DNA from 3 places in the Mesorhizobium sp. YR577 genome. Region 2 is predicted to be linked to each of the others. Evidence: predicted binding sites of a transcription regulator. Region 2 holds the regulator's gene; each other region holds the start of a gene.
What was found. The regulator LexA, encoded in region 2, represses DNA repair genes until DNA is damaged. The targets are predictions, from matches to a motif close to TGTTCNNNNTGTGTTCNG.

Region 1: a site for LexA is predicted at 1,448-1,465, ahead of BM413_RS18170 (YifB family Mg chelatase-like AAA ATPase). Genes of this name have one in related genera too.
Region 3: a site for LexA is predicted at 2,229-2,246, ahead of BM413_RS01105 (helicase-related protein). Genes of this name have one in related genera too.

The regions. Positions count from the first base shown of each region.
Region 1 is NZ_FPBI01000012.1:10,794-15,021, forward strand. Features, by position in the region: gene BM413_RS18160 (glycosyltransferase family 2 protein) at 1-217, opposite strand, end outside; gene gshB (glutathione synthase) at 429-1,367, shown strand; gene BM413_RS18170 (YifB family Mg chelatase-like AAA ATPase) at 1,555-3,090, shown strand; gene BM413_RS18175 (transglutaminase-like cysteine peptidase) at 3,136-3,711, opposite strand; gene BM413_RS18180 (polyhydroxyalkanoate depolymerase) at 4,022-4,228, opposite strand, start outside.
Region 2 is NZ_FPBI01000015.1:168,973-173,200, reverse strand. Features, by position in the region: gene moaC (cyclic pyranopterin monophosphate synthase MoaC) at 1-414, shown strand, start outside; gene glp (molybdopterin molybdotransferase MoeA) at 415-1,620, shown strand; gene lexA (transcriptional repressor LexA) at 1,794-2,513, shown strand; gene BM413_RS21810 (ComEC/Rec2 family competence protein) at 2,534-4,228, opposite strand, start outside.
Region 3 is NZ_FPBI01000001.1:223,660-227,887, forward strand. Features, by position in the region: gene phbB (acetoacetyl-CoA reductase) at 1-603, shown strand, start outside; gene aqpZ (aquaporin Z) at 711-1,400, opposite strand; gene BM413_RS01105 (helicase-related protein) at 2,397-4,228, shown strand, end outside.

The DNA.
Region 1 (4,228 bases), on a different contig from region 2:
CGACCCGGGCGCCAAGGCTGGTGGCGATGAGCTGCGAACCGTCGGTGCTGCCATTGTCGGCTATGAGAACTTCGCCAGAGACGCCGGCTTGCTGCAAAAAGTGCTGCGCCTTGCCGATGCAGGTCGCAAGCGTTTCAGCCTCGTTGAGGCAGGGCATGAGAATGGTCAGTTCGATCTGATCTTCAGAGACTGCCCGGATTGGCGTGACTGCGTTCATGACCACCCTCGACAAGCGTGCTCTTCGGCACGTCTGCCAGCTTCTTAGCCGAGAATGATTGGCGTCCTGTTAACGCGGTCATGACATTCCGAGACATTTGCGTGAGGTGAAGTCTGGGCACCCCGGCGGATGCAAGGTCGCCATTGGCAGATGCCGGGCAAAGCTATACATCCTCTCGACGATAAAAGCCCGCAGCGCCGGAGAAGCCTTCATGCCGCTCAACATCGCCGTCCAGATGGACCACATCTCCACCGTCAACATTGCCGGCGACACCAGTTTCGCGCTCTCGCTCGAGGCGCAACGGCGCGGGCACAAGCTGTTCCATTATACGCCTGACCGGCTGTCGATGATCGGCGGCAAGGTGTTCGCGCGGCTGGAAACGCTCGAGGTGCGCGACGAGAAGGGCAACCATTTCACGCTCGGCGAGCCCGTGCGCACCGATCTCTCGGAAATGGACGTGGTGCTGCTGCGGCAGGACCCACCCTTCGACATGAACTACATCACCACCACGCATATACTGGAGCGCATTCACCCGAAGACGCTGGTGGTCAACGACCCGGCCTGGGTGCGCAATAGCCCGGAAAAGATCTTCGTCACCGAGTTTCCCGACCTGATGCCGGAAACGCTGATCACCAAGGATCCTCTGGAGGTGGCGGCCTTCCGCAAGGAGTTCGGCGACATCATCGTCAAGCCGCTTTACGGCAATGGCGGCGCGGGCATCTTCCATATGCTTGAGGCAGACCGCAACCTCGCCTCGCTGCTGGAAATGTTCGGCCAGATGTTCCGCGAACCCTTCATCGTCCAGCGCTATCTCAAGGATGTGCGCAAGGGCGACAAGCGCATCATCCTGATCGACGGCGAGCCCGTCGGCGCCATCAACCGCGTGCCTGCCGAGCACGATTCCCGCTCCAACATGCATGTCGGCGGCCGCGCCGAAAAGACGGAACTGACCGAACGCGAGCGTGAAATCTGCGCGCGCATCGGCCCCTCGCTCAAGGAACGCGGTTTCATCCTCGTCGGCATCGACGTGATCGGCAACTACATGACCGAGATCAACGTGACTTCACCGACCGGCGTGCGCGAGGTCAAGAAATTCGGCGGGGCCGACATCGCCGCGCTGTTCTGGGATGCGGTGGAAGCGAAGCGCTGAGGCGCAGCGCCCAACAAACGCCATGGAATGTTCCAGCGTTGCAACCGGCATCAACCCGGTTGCAATCTGGACGGCAATTTTGTTCCCGTCTTGTTCTTGATTTGCTCTACAATCTATGCTTGTCTGGCCTGGGGTTATCACTGGGTTGGACATCTCGCTGATGTCCGGCGGCACGTCGGGGGACGGCATGGTATCGCGCGTACGCACGGTTGCATTTCAGGGCATCGAGGCGGTTCCCGTCGACGTGCAGGTGATGGTCGCGCCCGGTAAAGTCGGCATGCATATCGTCGGCCTTGGCGACAAGGCAGTGGCCGAGAGCCGCGAGCGGGTGCAGGCGGCGCTTCACGCATCCGGTCTGTCGATGCCGTCCAAGAAGGTCACCGTTAATCTCGCACCGGCAGACCTGCCGAAGGAAGGCAGCCACTACGACCTGCCGATCGCGCTCGGCCTGATGGCGGCACTTGGCGCCGTGCCGGGCGATGCTCTTTCCGGCTATGTCGTGCTTGGCGAATTGTCGCTCGACGGCACGATCGCCGCAGTGTCCGGCGCGCTGCCGGCAGCTATGGCCGCCAATGCCGAAGGCAAGGGCCTGATCTGTCCGGCGGCGTCCGGACCGGAAGCGGCATGGGCAGGCTCGGAGATCGACATACTGGCGCCGCGAAGCCTGATCGGCATTGCCAACCATTTCCGCGGCACGCAGGTTCTGTCGCGGCCGGAGGCAAGCATCCACGCACCAGCTTCGGACCTGCCGGATCTTGCCGATATCAAGGGGCAGGAGAGCGCCAAGCGCGCGCTGGAGGTGGCCGCTGCCGGCGGTCACAATCTGATGATGGTCGGGCCGCCCGGATCGGGAAAATCCATGCTCGCCCAGCGCCTGCCCTCCATTCTGCCGCCGCTGGCGCCCAAGGAACTGCTCGAAGTCTCGATGATCGCCTCGGTTGCCGGCGAGCTCGCCGGCGGCAGGCTGACCGACCGGCGGCCCTTTCGCGCACCGCATCATTCGGCATCGATGGCGGCGATGGTCGGTGGCGGCCTTCGCGTGCGTCCGGGAGAGGTTTCCCTCGCCCACAATGGCGTTCTGTTCCTCGACGAATTTCCGGAGTTCTCGCCTCAGACGCTCGACGCGCTGCGCCAGCCGCTCGAAACCGGCGAGTGCATGATCGCGCGCGCTAATCACCGCGTCACCTATCCGGCGCGCATCCAGCTGATCGCGGCGATGAACCCGTGCCGCTGCGGCATGGCCGGCGAGCCCGGTTACCGCTGCGCGCGCGGTCCGCGCTGCCAGTCGGACTATCAGGCGCGGATTTCGGGACCGTTGCTGGACCGCATAGACCTGCGCATCGAGGTGCCGGCGGTTTCGGCGAGCGATCTGATCCGGCCCGGTGCCGCAGAAAAGAGCGCCGTGGTGGCGGCACGCGTGTCGGCCGCCCGCGCCATTCAGCGGGACCGTTTCGAGCGCATCGGCGCATCGGCGTCGCTCACCAATGCGCATTGCGCAACCGCGCTCATCGAAGAGATCGCCAAGCCTGATGCCGCCGGGCTGTCGCTGTTGCATGATGCGAGCGAAAAGCTCGGCTTTTCGGCGCGCGCCTATCACCGCGTGCTGAAAGTGGCGCGCACTTTGGCCGATCTCGACGGCAGCGAAACCGTCGGCCGCATTCATCTCGCGGAGGCTATTTCCTACAGGATGACTGGTGAGCGGCTCGCACAGGCAGCCGCGTGAAGGAGACGGTGCCTGCTGCGAAAAGCACGGCAGGATATAACGTACCTACTGAACCGCGCCGACGAGCGGTGCCTGGCCTTCGCGGATCGTGACCCAATGGCCGGTGTGATCGCTGGCCTGACGCTTGAGGAAGCGATAGCCGGTTTCGTCCCACTGGCGCACGGCATCCGTCAGATTGTCGAGGATGAAGTCGCCCTTGTCGGTTCGCACGGTCAAAACGGCATGGCCTTCGCCATCCGGCTTGCGTACGACGGTTATCAGCAGGTTGGATACCGACAGACCCTTGTGGATCAGCTGCCGGCGCTTTTCGAGCACATAGTCTTCGCAATCGCCGACGCCGTTGTCGGGATAGGCCCAGACCTCGTCCTTGCCGTAGATATCGAAATCGTTCATCGGCGTGACGGCACGGTTGACCTCGAGGTTGACGGCAACAAGCGTCTTCCAGAGAGATCCGGTGACATGTTCCGGAACCGAGTTGCGCGAGCGTATGGAACATTCAGAGGGATTGATCTTGCAGAATTCGTAGTGACCGATCGGCTGCGAGGTCAGGCCACCCGTGACCATCGGCGACGACGCGAGAGCAGGCGAGATCGACCACGCAGTCGCCGTCAAGCCGATCATCAATGCCACGCGCCTGGATGCGCGCCATGCTTTCGGTGAGGAGTTCATTGCCCCGGTCCCGTTCGCCCTGTTTGTTAACAAAACGTTAAGGTCCGTGATGGGTCAATGTCAATTACAGCGAAGGGATGATTGACTTCATGGTTACCGACGAGGCCGGACAGCGACGATTTTGCAACAGAAGGCCCGGCCCTCAGGCAAATTGGTGGATCGGTCTACACGTATAGGTCGAGCGCAGGGTATCGGAACCCACAAGCATCCCTGTCCTGATCAAAAGGACAGGGTGTTATCCGCGTCCTACACTCAACGGCGGTCAGGACTTGCCGGAGCGCACCAGTCGCGGCTTCTGCTGCACGCGGCTTTGCCGGCCATAGCTGTTGATGAAATCGGCAATGCGCGGCACGATCTCCGACCGGAAGCGCGAACCGTTGAACACGCCATAGTGACCGACGGCCGGCTGCATGTAGTGCGCGCGCATCTCGTCAGGGATGTTGACACAGAGATCATGGGCCGCCTGGGT
Region 2 (4,228 bases):
GAAACAGAGCGCACGGCGATCGCCGAGGGCTTTGTCACCATGTTGCCCGAAACGCTGAAACTGATCCGCGAGGGCAACGCCAAGAAGGGCGATGTTCTTGGCACTGCGCGCATCGCCGGCATCATGGCGGCCAAGCGGGCACATGAGCTGATCCCGCTCTGCCACCCGCTGCTCCTAACCAAGGTTTCGGTCGACATCGAAGCTGACGATTCCCTGCCCGGCCTGCGCGTGACCGCACTTGCCCGCGTCACCGGCAAGACCGGTGTCGAAATGGAAGCGCTGACGGCGGCTTCCGTCGCCTGCCTGACCATCTACGACATGGCCAAGGCCGTCGATCGCGGCATGGTCATTTCCGGCATCAGGCTGGTCCAGAAGACCGGCGGCAAATCCGGCGACTACCGGGTGGACGCATAGATGGCACTCCTTCCGGTCGCCGAGGCCCTACAGCGACTGCTAGATGGCGCCGGTCCCGGCAACGCGGAATCCGTAGCGTTGGCCGAGGCTGCCGAGCGCGTGCTGGCCGAACCTGTACGAGCGCTGCGCACGCAACCGCCGTTCGACGCATCGGCCATGGATGGATATGCGGTGCGCAGTGCTGACGTCGCCAATGTCCCGGCAACGCTGCACGTTATCGGCGAAGCTCCGGCTGGGCGGCGCTTTGCCGGCAAAGTAGAGCCGGGTCAGGCCGTCCGCATCTTCACGGGAGCGCCGATGCCGGATGGTGTCGATACCATCGTCATTCAGGAGAACACCCGAAAGCTCGATGGCAGAACCGTAGAGGTCACCGAAACGGTGGATGCCGGTCGCCACATAAGGCGCCGGGGCCTCGATTTTTCCACAGGCGACCTGCTGCTGGACAAAGGCAGGGTCCTGGACGCGGGTGCGCTTTCGCTTGCAGCCTCGGCCAACCACCCTCGCCTTCCCGTCGTGAAAAAGCCGCTGCTGGCGATCATCGCCACCGGCGACGAGCTTTTGCCGCCGGGCAGCGAACCAGGCCCCGACCAGATCATCGCCTCGAACAGCTTCGGCGTGGCAGCGATCGCCGAATCGGTTGGCGCAAGGGTGCTCGACCTCGGCATCGCGCCCGATCGCAAGGAGGCCATCGCGGCGCTGATCAAGCGAGCCATGGAGGCCGGCGCAGACGTGATCGTGACTCTGGGCGGCGCATCCGTCGGCGATCACGACTTCATCCACGACGTTTTGACCAGCGAAGGCGTAAAGCTCGATTTCTGGAAGATCGCTATGCGGCCCGGCAAGCCGCTGATGTTCGGCCGACTCGGGCACACCCGCTGCATCGGCTTGCCCGGAAATCCGGTGGCGAGTCTTGTCTGCTCGCATCTGTTCCTGAAGCCGCTGCTGTCGCGACTTGGCGGGCGGCACCATGTGTCTGATATCCATGAGGCTTTCCTCGGCGCAGCAATGCAGGCCAACGATCTGCGCCAGGATTATGTGCGCGCCGTTCTTCGAGACGACGATGCCGGGCTCGTAGCGACGCCGTTCGAGATCCAGGATTCCTCAATGCTGAGGACATTCACCGAGGCCAATGCGTTGATCATCCGCGAACCTTTTGCGCCGGCGGCCGAGGCTGGTGCGCCATGCACCGTCCTGAGGATTCGCTAGGTCAGGCCTATCGATCGGCACATATCCGATCGACTGGTTCCAATATCGGCGCGTTCGCGTATTGTTTCCAGTACCTTAAGATATTCATTAAAATTTAAACGGTTGCAGAACACAAATGGAACAGATAGTGTTTGTTCTGGTTTTGTTTTTGGTTTGATTCTTCGGGGGTGGCCATGCTGACGCGCAAGCAACACGAGCTTCTAATGTTCATCCACGAGAGGATGAAAGAAGCGGGAATCCCGCCTTCCTTCGATGAAATGAAGGAAGCGCTCGATCTGGCATCGAAATCCGGCATCCACAGGTTGATCACTGCTCTTGAAGAGCGCGGGTTCATTCGCCGGCTACCGAATCGCGCTCGCGCACTCGAAGTTCTCCGCCTGCCCGACTCCATGGCCCCCGGGCTGGCACCGCAGCGCGCGAAATTCTCGCCGAGCGTCATCGAGGGCAGCCTAGGTCGACGCCCCCCGGAACCTGCGCGCGGCCCTGTAGCCGGGAATGATGATGTCGGCTCCGCCGTTTCGATCCCCGTAATGGGCCGGATCGCTGCCGGTGTGCCGATCGAAGCCATCCAGCACAAGACGCATTCAATCTCCGTGCCGCCGGAGATGATCATGGGCGGCGAGCACTATGCGCTTGAAGTCAAAGGCGATTCGATGATCGAGGCCGGTATTTTTGACGGCGACACGGTGATCATCCGCAATGCCAATACGGCAAACCCCGGCGAAATCGTCGTTGCGCTGGTAGATGAAGAGGAAGCCACGCTCAAGCGCTTCCGCCGCAAGGGCGCTTCCATTGCGCTGGAAGCCGCCAATCCAGCCTATGAAACGCGGATTTTCGGACCTGACCGTGTGAAGGTCCAGGGCAAGCTGGTGGGATTGATCCGGCGTTATTGACGACACGCGGCAGCGCCTGACTATGGTTTGGCGCTTCGCGAATTTGAGTATCTCGACTTTTTTAACTGATTGTTCGCCGGCTTACTTTCTCTCCGCTGATAAGGCGGCAGTCCTCTCGCCTCTCGAGAAAATGCTCGTTGTGTATGCCAGGGGCGGTATGGTTGTGTCAGCGCGAAACGAATTTCGGCACGACGATCCGAAATGTCGCCATAGAGATAGACGGCGGCGCTGCCGAACTTGGCCAGTTCGCGCTTGGTGACAACCAGCGGGACGGCGTCTTCGCAGACATCCTCGGCAGTCGCGTCGTCGATCACGATGAGGCTGGCATAGTCGCACGCGCGTCGCGCGGAACGCCAATCGGCAGCGTGAGCGATGATTGCGCCCGATCTGTGCGTCGCCAGACACAGACCGTTATGGCAATCGAAACCAGCAGCGAGCGAGTTCACCGGCTTTTCGCGAGATTGTCCCGACGAAACGGCCGTATCGCTTGATGCAAGGTCGGCCGCTTCAATTTCCGCGGAATCATCGAAGGACGCGTCGGTTGGTGAATTACGGCGCCCAGCCCGGCTCGACCTTTTCTTGCCGGCATCATTGATCGTATCGACCGGCTTGATCAGATATTCCGACAACAGCGCCCGCTTCCAGTTTTCGATGGTGAATTCGTTCGGCCGCGCGCGGTTGACTGCGAGATTTTCATCATCGACCGGTACGGCCACCAGTCTCGCATCTTCCGAGACGAGAATGTCTGGCGCTCGCACATCTGCCAGAAGCAGCATTCCTGCGAGCGCGAAAGGCACTGCGAGCAACCGCAGCCACGTCGAGGCCATCGTCGCAATCACCAGCGCGACGGTGAGCAATACCAGGGATCGCCCCGAAACCAGCCCGACGGCGTCGATGGGCGAGCGATCCGATATCCATTGTGAGATGACGATCATCGCCGTCAGCCCTTTGCCCATAACGTAGAAGAACGGGCCATCCAGGCCGAGCGGCATCGCCAATGAACCGGCGACAGCAAAAGGCATGACGAGGATCGATACGGCGGGCATGACGCCGAGATTGGCGAGCAGGCTGAGCGGCGAAACCCTTTGAAAATGATAGGCGCCGAATGCGGTCGTCGCGAGACCGGCGATGATCGAGGTCATGGCGAGTGCACCGACCGAGCCGATCGTGCGCTTGGTCAAACCGGCAATCAGTGACGCATTGCCCGGAGGAACAAAAGGCTTTGACCTTTGCGAACGCCTCTCCGCCCACAAGGCATAAGCGCCGACCAGAGCAGCCGTTGCCGCGAAAGACATCTGGAAGCTCGGGCCGATAACCTCATGCGGCGAAATTACAATGACGACGATGGCCGCGATCGCCAGATTGCGCATGGTCAGCGCACCGCGGTCGAACAGCAGCGCAGTCAGCATGATCGCGAGCATGATGAAGCTGCGTTGGGCCGCGACCTCGCCACCGGAGATGAAAAGATAGGAGGCAATCGCGACCAAAGCAGCGGCGGCGGCATATTTCTTGACCGGCCAGCGCGACGAAAAGCCGGGAAACAATGCGAATACCGCGCGCAATGAGCCCATCACGGTGCCGGCGACAAGCGCCATGTGCAGCCCGGAGATCGAGATGATGTGGTAGATGCCGGTGCGGCGCATCGATTCGTTGATGTCTTCGGGAATGCCGGCGCGTATGCCGACCACAAGGGCGGCTGCGATCTCGCCTTCCGG
Region 3 (4,228 bases), on a different contig from region 2:
CACAAATTCACCGCCGACACCGGCATCAAGACCTACAAATGGTCGGTTGCCGACTACGACGCCTGCGAGGCCGGGATAAAACAGGTCGAGGCCGATCTCGGGCCGGTCGATGTTCTGGTCAACAATGCCGGCATCACCCGCGACGCACCTTTCCACAAGATGACGCGCGACCAGTGGCGCGAGGTCATGGAAACCAATCTCAACGGCGTCTTTAACATGACGCATCCGCTGTGGAACGGCATGCGCGAGCGCAAGTTCGGCCGCGTCATCACCATTTCCTCGATCAACGGCCAGAAGGGCCAGTTCGCGCAGGCGAATTATTCGGCGGCCAAGGCCGGCGATATCGGCTTTACCAAGGCGCTGGCGCAGGAAGGCGCGCGCGCCGGCATCACCGTCAACGCCATCTGCCCCGGCTATATCGCGACAGACATGGTCATGGCGGTGCCGGAAAAGGTGCGCGAGTCCATCATCGCGCAGATCCCTGTCGGCAGGCTCGGCGAGGCCGTCGAGATCGCGCGCTGCGTGGTGTTCCTGTCATCCGACGATGCCGGCTTCATCACCGGCTCGACGATTACCGCCAATGGCGGGCAGTATTTTGTGTGAGGTTGGGTGGCTGCCACGTTGCCAGAGGCACGGCTGACGACCGTTGATGTTGGCAAAAAAGAAAACGGCGCCCGAGGGCGCCGTTTCCGTTTGATCTGCCGCAAAAATCACTCGTCGCCGAACAACGACTTGTGGGCGATGCCGGCGAGGATGGCGCCGACGATCGGGGCGACCCAGAACAGCCAGAGCTGCTGTAGCGCCCAGCCGCCGACGAACAGTGCCGGGCCGGTGGAGCGTGCCGGGTTGACCGAGGTGTTGGTCACCGGGATCGAGATCAGGTGGATCAGGGTCAGCGCCAGGCCGATGGCGATCGGCGCGAAGCCGGCCGGAACGCGTTTCGTCGTGACGCCAAGGATGATCATCAGGAACATGAAGGTCAGCACGATTTCAGCGACGAGTGCTGCACCCATCGAATAACCGCCCGGCGAATGCTCGCCATAGCCGTTCGATGCAAAGCCGCCGGAAAGCGAGAAATCCGCCTTGCCGCTGGCGATGAAGTACAGGATCGCCGAGGCGACGATGGCGCCGATGACCTGGGCGATGACATAGGGGACGAGATCCTTGGCCGGAAGACGCCCGGCCACGGTGAGGCCGACGGATACGGCCGGATTGAAGTGGCCGCCGGAAATCCCGCCCACGGCATAAGCCATGGTGAGGACCGTCAGGCCGAACGCAAACGCAACGCCAAGAAAACCAATACCGAATTGGGGGAAAGCGGCGGCAAGAACGGCGCTGCCGCAACCGCCGAAGACAAGCCAGAAAGTACCGAGGAACTCGGCGAAGAGACGTTTGGACATGGTAATACCCTCCTAGTACCAATGACCTAGAAGATTCACGAAATCGGGCACAACGCAATGGCGAGACATGCGGTGGGGCCTGCCACTTCAACGATTGTCACAGCTATTTACGTCGGGTCAGCCTTTGCGTTTGCAAAGCTGTGCCGGAACGGGGCATTTTGGTTAATTCCTGCCGCCCGGTCGGCATGCCGGAGCGACGCCGGCAGGGGATAATTGTGCCTCGCCGGACAAGCCTCACCATATGCTGTGGTGAACAAACCGGGAAACGACCGCCATCAGCGATTCGTCGCTGCTTCGTTCTTCCTTTGAGCGGAACGTTAACGGAAATGCTCGCCACGGGGCTCTCCGTGGTCATTTCCGCTTAAGCATCTTTACGAAAGCCTTAAGGCGCGAGTCGCGCCTTCGGCCGGGCAAGTGCTGCGCCGGGCAAAGGTTAACAACAGTAGCGAAAAAGGCGTAGTCAGGTGAATACGCGCTCCTGCATGTGGATGCTGAATCGCTGTCAAGTCCCACATGTTGCGTCGAACAAACCGTGAATCCAGCTAAATCAGTGATTCGTCGCTGATTCGTTCCGGGTTTGACCGGAACGTTAATTTCGGGACACGCGAGGTCGGATGTTCTCGATGTGAAATTCTATAAAATATAATAAATTCAATCTGTTAAACGTTTCTGGCGCCATCCAGCCGGCGAAAGGTTAATGCCGAGGGACGAATCCCGAGCCTGTCGAATTTCAGCGATTCAGCATGTGGTGAGATTCACCGTGACTCAGGCTACATGTGGGGGTGAACAAAAGCTGAATCTGCTGGAGTCAGCGATTCGTAGCCGATTCGTTCCAGACTCGTTCCACCTCTTAATTTTCGCGAAAATTCAGGCTTTCGTTTCCGCGCCCAAGTGCCTATCTGTCGAAACGAACGTGCTTGCCCGGAAATTGCCGCGATAGCCGGCCAGTCGGGTCTTTCGCGACAAACCGCGCCAGAAAGGCCGCCACCGCCGCCGATGAACATTCATCCCAAACAGAATGACCCGCTCGTGCTTTCCGGCCGCGACGTGACGGCCGTGCTCGGGCCGACCAACACCGGCAAGACGCATCTGGCGATCGAGCGCATGGTGGCGCATGAAAGCGGCATCATCGGCCTGCCGCTCAGGCTTTTGGCGCGCGAGGTCTATGGCCGCGTCTGCGACAAGGTCGGTGCTGCCAAGGTGGCGCTCGTCACCGGCGAGGAAAAGATCCTGCCGCCCGGCGCCAAATATTCGGTCTGCACAGTCGAGGCGATGCCGCGCGAGACCAATGCCGCCTTCGTCGCCATAGACGAGGTGCAGCTTGCCGGCGATCTCGAGCGCGGCCACATCTTCACCGACCGCATCCTGCATCTCAGGGGCCGGCAGGAGACGCTGCTTTTGGGCGCGGCCACCATGCGCGGCATTCTGGAGCGGCTGCTGCGCGGCGTTTCCGTGGTCACCCGCCCGCGCCTGTCGCATCTCGCCTATGCCGGTTCCAAGAAGCTGACGCGTCTTCCCCGGCGCTCGGCCATCGTCGCCTTTTCGGCCGACGAGGTCTATGCCATTGCCGAGCTGATCCGGCGCCAGCGTGGGGGTGCTGCCGTCGTGCTCGGAGCGCTCTCGCCGCGCACCCGCAATGCGCAGGTGGCGCTCTACCAGTCCGGCGACGTCGATTACCTCATCGCAACCGACGCCATCGGCATGGGCCTCAATCTCGATGTCGACCATGTCGCCTTCGCCCAGAACCGCAAATTCGACGGTTTCCAGTTTCGCGATCTCACCGCTGCCGAACTCGGCCAGATCGCCGGCCGTGCCGGGCGGCATCTGCGCGACGGCACTTTCGGCGTCACCGGCCAGGTCGATCCGCTTTCAGACGAGCTGATCGAGAAGATCGAAGGGCATGAGTTCGACCCGGTGAAAGTGCTGCAGTGGCGCACGTCGCAGTTCGATTTTTCCAGCCTCGACGCGCTGAAGCGTTCGATCGAGACGACAGCGCCAGTCGAAGGGTTGACGCGGGCCTTGCCAGCGGTCGATGCGCAGGCGCTGGAGCAATTGTCGAAGGATGCCGACATCCGCGCGCTGGCGACAAGCCGCGACCGCGTCGCGTTGCTGTGGGAGGTCTGCGCGCTGCCGGACTATCGCCGCATCGCGCCGGCGCAGCATGCCGACCTCATTTCCTCGATCTTCGTCGATATCGCCGATCGCGGCCATGTCGACGAAAATTACATGGCCGAACAGGTGCGCCGCGCCGACTCGACCGAGGGCGATATCGACACGCTTTCACACCGCATCGCCCAAATACGGACGTGGACCTATGTTTCCAATCGGCCTGGCTGGCTTGCCGATCCGGCACATTGGCAGGAAAAGACGCGGGAAATCGAAGACAGATTGTCGGATGCGCTGCATGAACGGTTGACGAAACGCTTCGTAGACCGCAGGACTTCCGTCCTCATGCGCCGCCTTAGAGAAAATACAATGCTTGAAGCCGAAATAAGCCCAACCGGAACGGTCCTCGTCGAAGGCCACCATGTCGGGGAATTGCAGGGGTTCCGTTTCACCGCCGACCAGAGCGCGGCCGGTGAGGATGGCAAGGCCATCAAGGCGGCAGCGCAAAAGGCGCTCGGCGTCGAGTTCGAAACGCGCGCGGATCGCTTCTCGGCCTGCGCCAATGGCGATCTGGCGCTTGGTTCCGACGGCACGCTGCGCTGGATCGGTGCGCCGATCGGCACACTGGTGTCGACCGACGACGCGCTGCGTCCACGCGTCATCCTGCTTGCCGACGAGCAACTGACCGGCCCGGCACGCGACAAGGTCGCCGTGCGCGCCGA